4 regions of the Thalassolituus sp. UBA2009 genome follow, and region 1 is predicted to be linked to each of the others. Evidence: predicted binding sites of a transcription regulator. Region 1 holds the regulator's gene; each other region holds the start of a gene.
What was found. The regulator sigma-54, encoded in region 1, starts transcription at its own class of promoters, with help from an activator protein. The targets are predictions, from matches to a motif close to TGGCACNNNNNTTGCTNT.
Positions count from the first base shown of each region.

Region 2: a site for sigma-54 is predicted at 1,032-1,049, ahead of atzF (allophanate hydrolase). Genes of this name have one in related genera too.
Region 3: a site for sigma-54 is predicted at 1,282-1,299, ahead of B3P58_RS04455 (CmpA/NrtA family ABC transporter substrate-binding protein). Genes of this name have one in related genera too.
Region 4: a site for sigma-54 is predicted at 1,484-1,501, ahead of B3P58_RS04520 (nitrate reductase). Genes of this name have one in related genera too.

Region 1 covers NZ_DDCJ01000069.1:26,800-29,004, forward strand. The annotation lists gene lptB (LPS export ABC transporter ATP-binding protein) at 1-55, shown strand, start outside; gene B3P58_RS08805 (RNA polymerase factor sigma-54) at 184-1,683, shown strand; gene hpf (ribosome hibernation-promoting factor, HPF/YfiA family) at 1,716-2,018, shown strand; gene ptsN (PTS IIA-like nitrogen regulatory protein PtsN) at 2,022-2,205, shown strand, end outside.
Region 2 covers NZ_DDCJ01000012.1:32,782-34,986, forward strand. The annotation lists gene B3P58_RS01350 (putative bifunctional diguanylate cyclase/phosphodiesterase) at 1-285, shown strand, start outside; gene B3P58_RS01355 (DUF1569 domain-containing protein) at 323-850, shown strand; gene atzF (allophanate hydrolase) at 1,087-2,205, shown strand, end outside.
Region 3 covers NZ_DDCJ01000039.1:29,238-31,442, reverse strand. The annotation lists gene B3P58_RS04455 (CmpA/NrtA family ABC transporter substrate-binding protein) at 1-1,149, opposite strand, end outside; gene B3P58_RS04450 (nitrate regulatory protein) at 1,513-2,205, opposite strand, start outside.
Region 4 covers NZ_DDCJ01000039.1:47,457-49,661, reverse strand. The annotation lists gene B3P58_RS04520 (nitrate reductase) at 1-1,301, opposite strand, end outside; gene B3P58_RS04515 (diguanylate cyclase) at 1,781-2,205, shown strand, end outside.

The DNA.
Region 1 (2,205 bases):
ATTGGCCAGCGAGCAGGTACGCAAAGTGTACCTGGGTGAGGATTTCCGCCTGTGATGGCAAGCCCTGCTGCAGGGAAGTGGCTGATGATCCAAAGCAAAGGAAGATGCACAAAAGATTCCAAGGTTTACCGCTTGGCGTATAATGCACAGACTATGCCGATACTGAGTGATTACTGAACTTTTATGAAAGCGTCTCTTCAGTTAAAGATGGGTCAGCACCTGACCATGACCCCTCAGTTGCAACAAGCCATCCGCCTGCTTCAGCTGTCTACCCTCGATCTGCAGCAGGAGATTCAGGAAGCCCTCGATTCCAACCCGATGCTCGAAGTAGAAGAACACGAGCACGATGACCTGCCCGACCTGTCCCGTAACAGCGACCACGAAGTCAGCGCCAGCCACGAAGTCAGCAATCAGGACGACAGCCACAACGACACACCCGAGCTGGATGAACAGTGGTCACAGGAACAACTCCCCGACGACCTGCCGGTCGACAGTCAGTGGGAAGATACCTACCAGACCACCGCCAACGTTGCCTCCGGCAGCAGCAGTAACGCCATCGACGACGATTTCGATTACGACTCGCGCCACGCCAGCACCGAAGATCTGCAGGATCATCTGCTGTGGCAACTCAATCTGACTCCTATGTCAGATACCGACCGCGAGATCGCCCTGATGCTGATCGACGGCGTGGATGACGACGGCTATCTGCACACCACCGTCGAAGACATTCTGGAAAGCATGGACCCGGCTCTGGACGTCGAAGAAGACGAAGTCATGGCCGTCCTCCACCGCCTGCAGCAGTTTGATCCGGCCGGTGCTTTTGCCCGCGACCTGCGTGAATGCCTGCTGCTGCAACTGCAGCAACTGCCGGCTGAGACCCCATGGCTGAACGAAGCCAAAATGGTCATCCGCGATTATATCGAGCTGCTGGGCAGCAAAGATTACCCAACGCTGATGCGCAAAACCAAGCTGCGCGAAGAAGACCTTAAAGCCGTGCTGCGGCTGATTAAAGAACTGAATCCCAAGCCAGGTGCCGGCATCAGTGCCGAGCAGGCCGAATACGTGGTGCCCGACGTACTGGTACGCAATATCCGCGACGAATGGCGGGTTGAGCTGAATCCGGATATCGCCCCCAAGCTGCGCGTTAACGCCGATTACGCCTCACTGGTACGCCGTTCCGATAACAGCACCGACAACGCCTTCTTGCGCGACCACCTGCAGGAAGCGCGCTGGTTTATCAAAAGTCTGCAAAGCCGCAACGAAACCCTGCTGAAAGTAGCCACCAAAATCGTCGAGTATCAGATCGAGTTTTTCGAACAGGGCGAAGAAGCAATGAAGCCGCTGGTGCTGCACGATATTGCCGAAGCCGTTGGTATGCATGAATCCACCATTTCCCGGGTAACCACCCAGAAATACATGCATACGCCTCGCGGAATCTTCGAGCTGAAGTACTTTTTCTCCAGCCATGTCAGTACCGATGGCGGCGGCGAATGTTCCTCCACCGCAATCCGTGCCATGATTAAAAAACTGATTGCTGAAGAAAATGCCCGCAAACCGCTGAGCGACAACAAAATCGCCGCAGTGTTGGGTGAAAAAGGCATTCAGGTGGCACGGCGCACGGTAGCCAAATACCGTGAGGCTATGATGATTCCGCCTTCGAACGAACGTAAACAATTGATTTAAAAAACAACAAGCCAGCAACAAGGAGTCTGGACATGAAGATTAATATCAGCGGTCACCACGTTGACGTTACCGAATCTCTGCAAGCGTACGTAGACGAAAAAATGTCCAAGCTGGGACGCCACTTTGACAACATTACCAACGGCCAGGTAACCCTGACCGTTATTAAAGAGCGCATGATTGCCGAAGCCACCATCCATGTCAGCGGTGCCGACCTGCACGCCAGCGCTGAGCACGATGATATGTATGCCGCAATCGATCAGATGACCGACAAGCTCGACCGTCAGGTACTGAAACACAAAGAAAAACTGGTGGCGCGGCAACACGGACAAGGCTGATTAATGGACATTCGCATCGAGGATATCCTCACACCGGAACGCAGTCTGATAGATGCTCCGGTTTCCAGTAAAAAGAAATTACTGGAGTACCTGGCAGGTTTTATCGCAGAACAACTCAGCGACAGCTCTGCCGACGATATTTACGAGCGATTACTCAGCCGTGAACGCCTCGGCAGCACCGGGATTG
Region 2 (2,205 bases), on a different contig from region 1:
AATGCCTCGCGGCTGAAAATTGATAAATCCTTTATTACAGCTCTGAGTGTCTCACAACGGGATGAGCCTCTGGTGCGTGCCATTATCCAGATGGCCGCCAGTCTGGGGTTACAGTCGGTTGCCGAAGGGGTGGAAGACGAAGCAACGCTGAACCTGTTAAAACAACTGGGGTGTGATGAAGCTCAGGGCTATTTCTGGTCGCAGGCACTGCCCGAGCATGAACTAATAGAATGGCTGAACGCTCATAACAGCCATCAGGAGTTACCGCATTCATCGGAATTGTGACAGACTCAAAGCTTTTCAATAATCAGCCGGAGTCTGTGTGAAACGACGTACTTTGCTTAAAACAGCAGTTGCTGTTCCTCTGGTTCTGGCAGGTGGTGCCGCAGGCGTTAGTGCTGTTGCCCGGAGTAAGGAATATGATCTGTCAGGGTTACTGCAGGAATTGCAGGCACTTAATGGTCAGCGTTTACGCAGTGGTACGGCCTGGTCGGTGAGTGAGGTTTTTCAGCACTGCGCACAAAGTATCCGCGGTTCAATGGATGGCTATCCTCAGCATTATTCTTCCGTGTTTAAACATACCGCCGGCAGTGCGGCGCTGGCGGTATTCCGTGCCGCGGGTTCCATGCGTCACAATCTGACCGAAGGTCTGCCGGGTATGGTGGCAGCCGATCCGGCGCTGGAACAGGAGCTGGCATTGCAGAGGTTGCTGGTGGCTCTGCAGGATTTTATGGCTTACAGCGCAGAGCTGGCGCCCCATTTTGCGTATGGTGAACTGGATAAAACAGCCTATGCGGCTGCGCATGAACTGCATATCCGCAATCACCTGCAGCAGATATTTCCCGCCTGATTTTCTGCACCAGAATGTACGGGGCTTAATAATCTGCCCCGTTCTGATGCACGATATTTTCTTTTTTGCGCTTAAACCGCGCGCATATTTTCTGCGTTATTCCTGATTTTTTCAGAGGCTGGTTACAGCAAGCCCGCCAATACCGTGGTTTTGGCCCACATTACGCTGACATAGTAAAAACTGGCACGACTGTCGCTCTGTAGCTTGTATACAAGGTTGAACACACTGGCAGTGCTATGAGCGACATCACATCAGAAAAATCGGGAAAATCATTACTGGGCTGGAGTCTTGGTGACTGGAATCAGGCCTATCGTAACGGCGCTAATGCCAGTGAATTGCTGAATGCATTACGGGCAGAAGTGCATCAGCAGGAAAGCTGCAACGGCGTGCTGAAAGAAGGCAGCGTCTGGATTGAACTGGCCAGCGAGCAGCAACTGGGAGCGCAGTTAATTCAGTTGCAGCAATTACTGGATGCCGCCGATGGCGATATGCAGGCGCTGCCGTTATACGGCGTTCCTTTTGCGGTAAAAGACAATATCGACGTTGCCGGTTTTGCGACAACCGCAGCCTGTCCGGAGTTTGCTTATGAGCCACCGGCGGATGCCACCGTGGTGCGTTTGCTGCGTAATGCCGGTGCCATTGTATTGGGCAAAACCAACCTCGATCAGTTTGCCACCGGGCTGGTGGGCAGCCGTTCACCCTATGGTGCGGTGGCTAATCCATTTAATGAAAACTATATCAGTGGTGGTTCCAGCTCAGGTTCTGCGGTTGCGGTTGCGCGCGGTTATGTGCCTTTTTCATTGGGTACCGACACTGCGGGCTCTGGTCGTATTCCGGCAGGCTTTAATCATATTGTCGGGTTGAAAGCCAGTAAGGGGGCGCTCAGTACTCAGGGGGTTGTACCGGCATGCCGCAGTCTGGATTGTGTTTCTGTTTTTGCGTTAAACACCCTCGATGCCGAGCGCATTTTTGCATTGGCCGCACAATTTGATGCGCAGGATGCGTATTCCCGCCCAGTGGGCAACCCGCCATTAAAAACCATCCGCCGGCTGGCGGTACCGGCCGAGATGCCATGGTTTGGTGATGACGTACAGCAGGCTGCATTCACAGCGGCTTTGGCAAAAGCTGAAAGCCTTGGCTTTGAATTAATCACCACCGATTTTTCGCCGTTATCTGAACTGGCTGCGCTGCTCTATCAGGGCCCCTGGGTGGCGGAACGTTATGCCGCTGTGGGCGAATTTATTCAGCAGGATTTACCCGGCATTAATCCGGTGGTGAAAAGTATTATTGCCGGTGGTAACAGCGGAACAGCGGTTCAGGCCTTTAATGCCGAGTACCGGCGTATGGAACTGCTG
Region 3 (2,205 bases), on a different contig from region 1:
TTCGGCAATCTGGCCCCAGCGGCGCATCTGTGTCAGATACCAGATGGCATCGGAGTAATAAGGGTAGGTGGCGTTGTAGCGGAAAAAGACATTGAAATCCGGTACAGAGCGCTTATCGCCTTTTTCATACTCGAAAGTACCGGTCATGGAGTTAGCAATCACTTTGTAATCGGCGCCTACATACTGTGGCTTGGCCAGAATTTTTACCGCCTCCTCGCGGTTGGCATTATTGTTTTCATCAAGCCAGGCGGCAGCACGGATCAGTGCTTTGACCACACGCTTGTGAGTGTTCGGATATTTTTCTGCCCAGGTTTTGCTGACGCCAAATACTTTTTCCGGATTGTTTTTCCAGATTTCGTAGTCGGTAATCACCGGAACACCGATGCCTTTAAAGACGGCCTGCTGGTTCCAGGGTTCGCCTACGCAATAACCATAAATCGTACCGGCTTCCATCGTTGCCGGCATTTGTGGTGGCGGTGTAACCGAAAGCAGGGCATCAGCATTCAGCTGGCCGGAGGTATCGCCTTTCGACGGTGCGTAATAACCCGGGTTGATACCGCCAGCTGCCAGCCAGTAGCGTAATTCGTAGTTGTGGGTGGATACCGGAAAAACCATGCCCATATTAAATGGCTTACCCTGGGCTTTGTATTTTTCTATGACTGGTTTCAGGTAATCGGCTTTAATCGGGTGTACGGGTTTCCCTTCAGCATCTTTGGGGATAAAGGGTTTCATTTGCTGCCAGACATCATTGGAAACGGTAATAGCATTGCCGTTTAAATCCATACTGAAGGCGGTAATGATATCGGCTTTGGTGCCAAACCCAATGGTTGCGCCCAATGGCTGGCCCGCCAGCATATGGGCGCCATCCAGCTGGCCATCAATCACGCGGTCGAGTAGTACTTTCCAGTTTGCCTGTGCTTCGAGGGTGACATACAAGCCTTCGTCCTCAAAGAAACCCTTTTCATAGGCAATAGCCAGCGGTGCCATATCGGTTAATTTAATAAAACCGAATTTAAGCTCTTCTTTTTCCGGATAATCATCAGCATGACTGAGTGGTATCGATAATGCCGATAAACCACTGGCCAGACCTGTGGTCAGAATCAATGCACTTTTTATCAGTGTGCGGCGCAGAGTGTTCAGTCCTTGCATGGTCTTCCCCTTTCTTGGCAACAAAAAAAAGGCGCCACAACGGTTGCCCGTTGTAAGCGCCTTTGCTGTTAAAATGTGTCAGTACGGTTACCCGCCATTGGGTATGCACTGAATAAGAAATTCAGAATAAGTATTGCCAGAAGCGTGCCAGAGTTTTCAGACAATGTCCGTCTATGGCGTTTTTAACGCATTTTAATCCGCTAACTTCCTGTTTTTATTTGGGTTGCAATCAACCGTAAGGTTTTTAAAAGCGGTTGTCAGGAATAAAAAAATCCCTGCGTTTTTACGGCAAGGATTTTTTTTGCTCTGCTGAAGAGCAGGTTATGCGTTGGTGCTGCGACTTGGTGCAGTGCACAACCTGATTTAAAGAAGCTCGGTCATGCTTAATAAACCGGCAGCAACATCCACCAGACGGCGGTTCTGATTCATCGCCATACTGCGTAATAACGCATAGGCTTCCTGTTCGCTCATCTGGCGGCGCTGAATCAGTTCACGTTTGGCGCGGTCAATCAGTTTGCGCTCATGCAGTTCTGTACGGGCGGCATCCAGTTCATCATTCAGGCTTTTTAAGCGTTGGCCCTGAGCTTCGATTAATTCGACCACCGGCTTACTGACGTTATGTACCATATCGTCATCGGGACCGCTGAGAGCATGGTCTGACTCATGCCCGGCGGACTGTGAATGGCTGACGTACAGAGCAAACGAAGGAACATCGTCGAACGCTCCGCGTTGCAAGTCGTTGCCTTGTTGGTCGGGACTCAATGCTGCTTCGCGTACCGCAAGAATACGTTGCTGGCTGTGGGAGAGGAGTTGGGTTTCCAACACTTCTTCGACATATTTGATGGCATCCAGCCGTTCAGAACAGCAGATAAACCAGCGCACATCATAATCCGCTGCCGCCAGTGACTGGGGGCCGGCGGTCAGGGCCAGACGCCGCAGGCGTTCAAATTCGAGCTGGAATTCACCGCGCTGAACCTGTTCCCAGGCGCTCAGAGCTTCGTCACTGGCATAATCGCTGAAAATATGGAAACAGCGATCCTGGCGGTCGATTAATTG
Region 4 (2,205 bases), on a different contig from region 1:
GAAACCACCACCAGTTCGCAGTGTTTGAGTGCTTCTTTTACATCGTCGGCATCGGGCATGCTGACCAGCGGGTTGGTGGACATAATCCACAGAAATTTGATCTCGCCGCGTTTAACTGCCTGAAACAGGTCAACGGCTTTCAGGCCCGGACGTTCGGCCAGATTGGGTGCCTGCCAGAAGCGCCGTACCCGGTCGCGCTCGGCAGCGGAAAAATCCATATGCGCAGCCAGCTGATTAGCCAGTCCGCCCACTTCACGGCCGCCCATAGCATTGGGCTGACCGGTAATGGAAAAGGGCGTGGCGCCGGGTTTACCAATACGGCCGGTGGCTAAATGCACATTGATGATGGCATTGCCTTTATCGGTGCCGGTCGCGCTCTGGTTAATACCCTGAGAATAAAAAGTAACCGTGCGTGGGGTATCGGCAAACCAATGAAAGAACTGCGCCAGATCTGAGGCTTCTATATCCAGCTGGCCGGCAACGTCTTTCAGGCTGCGGCATTGTTGCCGTGCGGCCTCCAGCGCGCTGCCAAAACCTTCGGTATGCAGGGCGATAAAATCGTGGTCGAGGTTATTGGTTTCACCGAGATACGCCAGCAGGGCGGTAAACAGAAAAGCATCGCTGCCGGGACGGATAGCCAGATGCAGATCGGCGAGATCACAGGTGGCGGTGCGGCGCGGATCAATCACCACCACTTTCATATCCGGGTTGGCTTTTTTCGCGGCCACCATGCGTTGATACAAAACGGGGTGGGCCCATGCCGCATTGGAGCCGGTCAGCACCAGCAGGTCGGCCTGCTCTAAATCTTCGTAGCAGCCGGGTACGGTGTCGGAGCCAAACGCACGCTTATAGGAGGCAACGGCCGAGGCCATGCACAGACGGGAGTTGGTATCCATATTGGCGCTGCCGATAAAGCCCTTCATCAGCTTATTGGCAACGTAATAATCTTCGGTCAGCAGCTGGCCGGAGCCATAAAAGGCCACAGCATCCGGCCCATGGGTATGAATCACTTGCTGAATTTTATCGGCAATAAGGTTGATGGCCTGGCTCCAGCTGCTGCGCTGGCCGTTCATGAGCGGATACATCAGGCGGCCGTTATGGCTGATGGTTTCATGCAGCGCTGAACCTTTTACGCACAAGCGGCCGAAGTTAGACGGATGGCGGCTGTCTCCGGCGACCGGTAACAGCTGTCCATTCTGCTGGCTGATATCAACGCCACAGCCAACACCGCAGTAAGGGCAGGTGGTCTGCGTTTGCTGTGTGGCGGTTAACGGCGTTGCTGTCTGCTCAATGGCGCTCATCGGCAATCCACTCTGAAAAATCCCAAAAAAAAGCGCCCACAGGTTTTTACCTGTGAGCGCCAATGCTCATTCTGCACAACATACGTTTCGTCGCGACAGGCCTTGTAAGCGCTGTGTATGACGGTTGGCATCTGCGTTGATGCCGGAAACGGCCTGATAGTGGCAGCTTCGTTATTCAAGACAATTCAAGATAAGTGCCAATCCTGCGGGCAAACCTGAAAAATAACAGCAAAGGCGCAGAATGGATCATCCGTGCGGGGCGGCACAGTATTCCGTCGGCCGGTATTGATTCGGCAAAGAATAAAAATGCGTTTTAGCGGAGCGCGGATTGGTCTTTATGACTCAAATTGGTGCGAAGGTGCCTGTGATTTAGCAGGCACTGCCTGAGTTTGCGCTATAAGCAGGCAGAATCGTTGCTACACTCTGAAGATCGGCTCCAGGTGTGCCGGATCAATTTGTACAGAAAGGCCCGGTATGCGATGACTGACGAAATAAATAACCCCGGAATAAAGCGACTGCTCGCCGAAATCCCTTTGCTGAATCGCCGTATTCAGCACTATCAGCCGGGTATGCCGATCACCATTCTGGCGTTCGGTACTGGTACTGTACCGCCATCTCTGGCAGAAAAAATCCGTGCGGCGGGTTACCGGCTGAAAGAAGTGGAATCCATATCGCACCTGCTGCATCACGAAGGTAATAACACCTGCGCCCTGATTGTTAATCTTGATTCTCTTAACGATAAGCAGCAGCAGCGTGTACTGCAGCTGGCGCAGAAGAATCTGCATCTGCCGGTGCTGGCCATCAGCACCGCCAGCGGACTGGAAGAACGCATTATTGCCATCCGCATGGGGGCTCAGGCTTTTATTACCACGCCGGTTAATGATGATCAGGTTCTGGCGGAGAT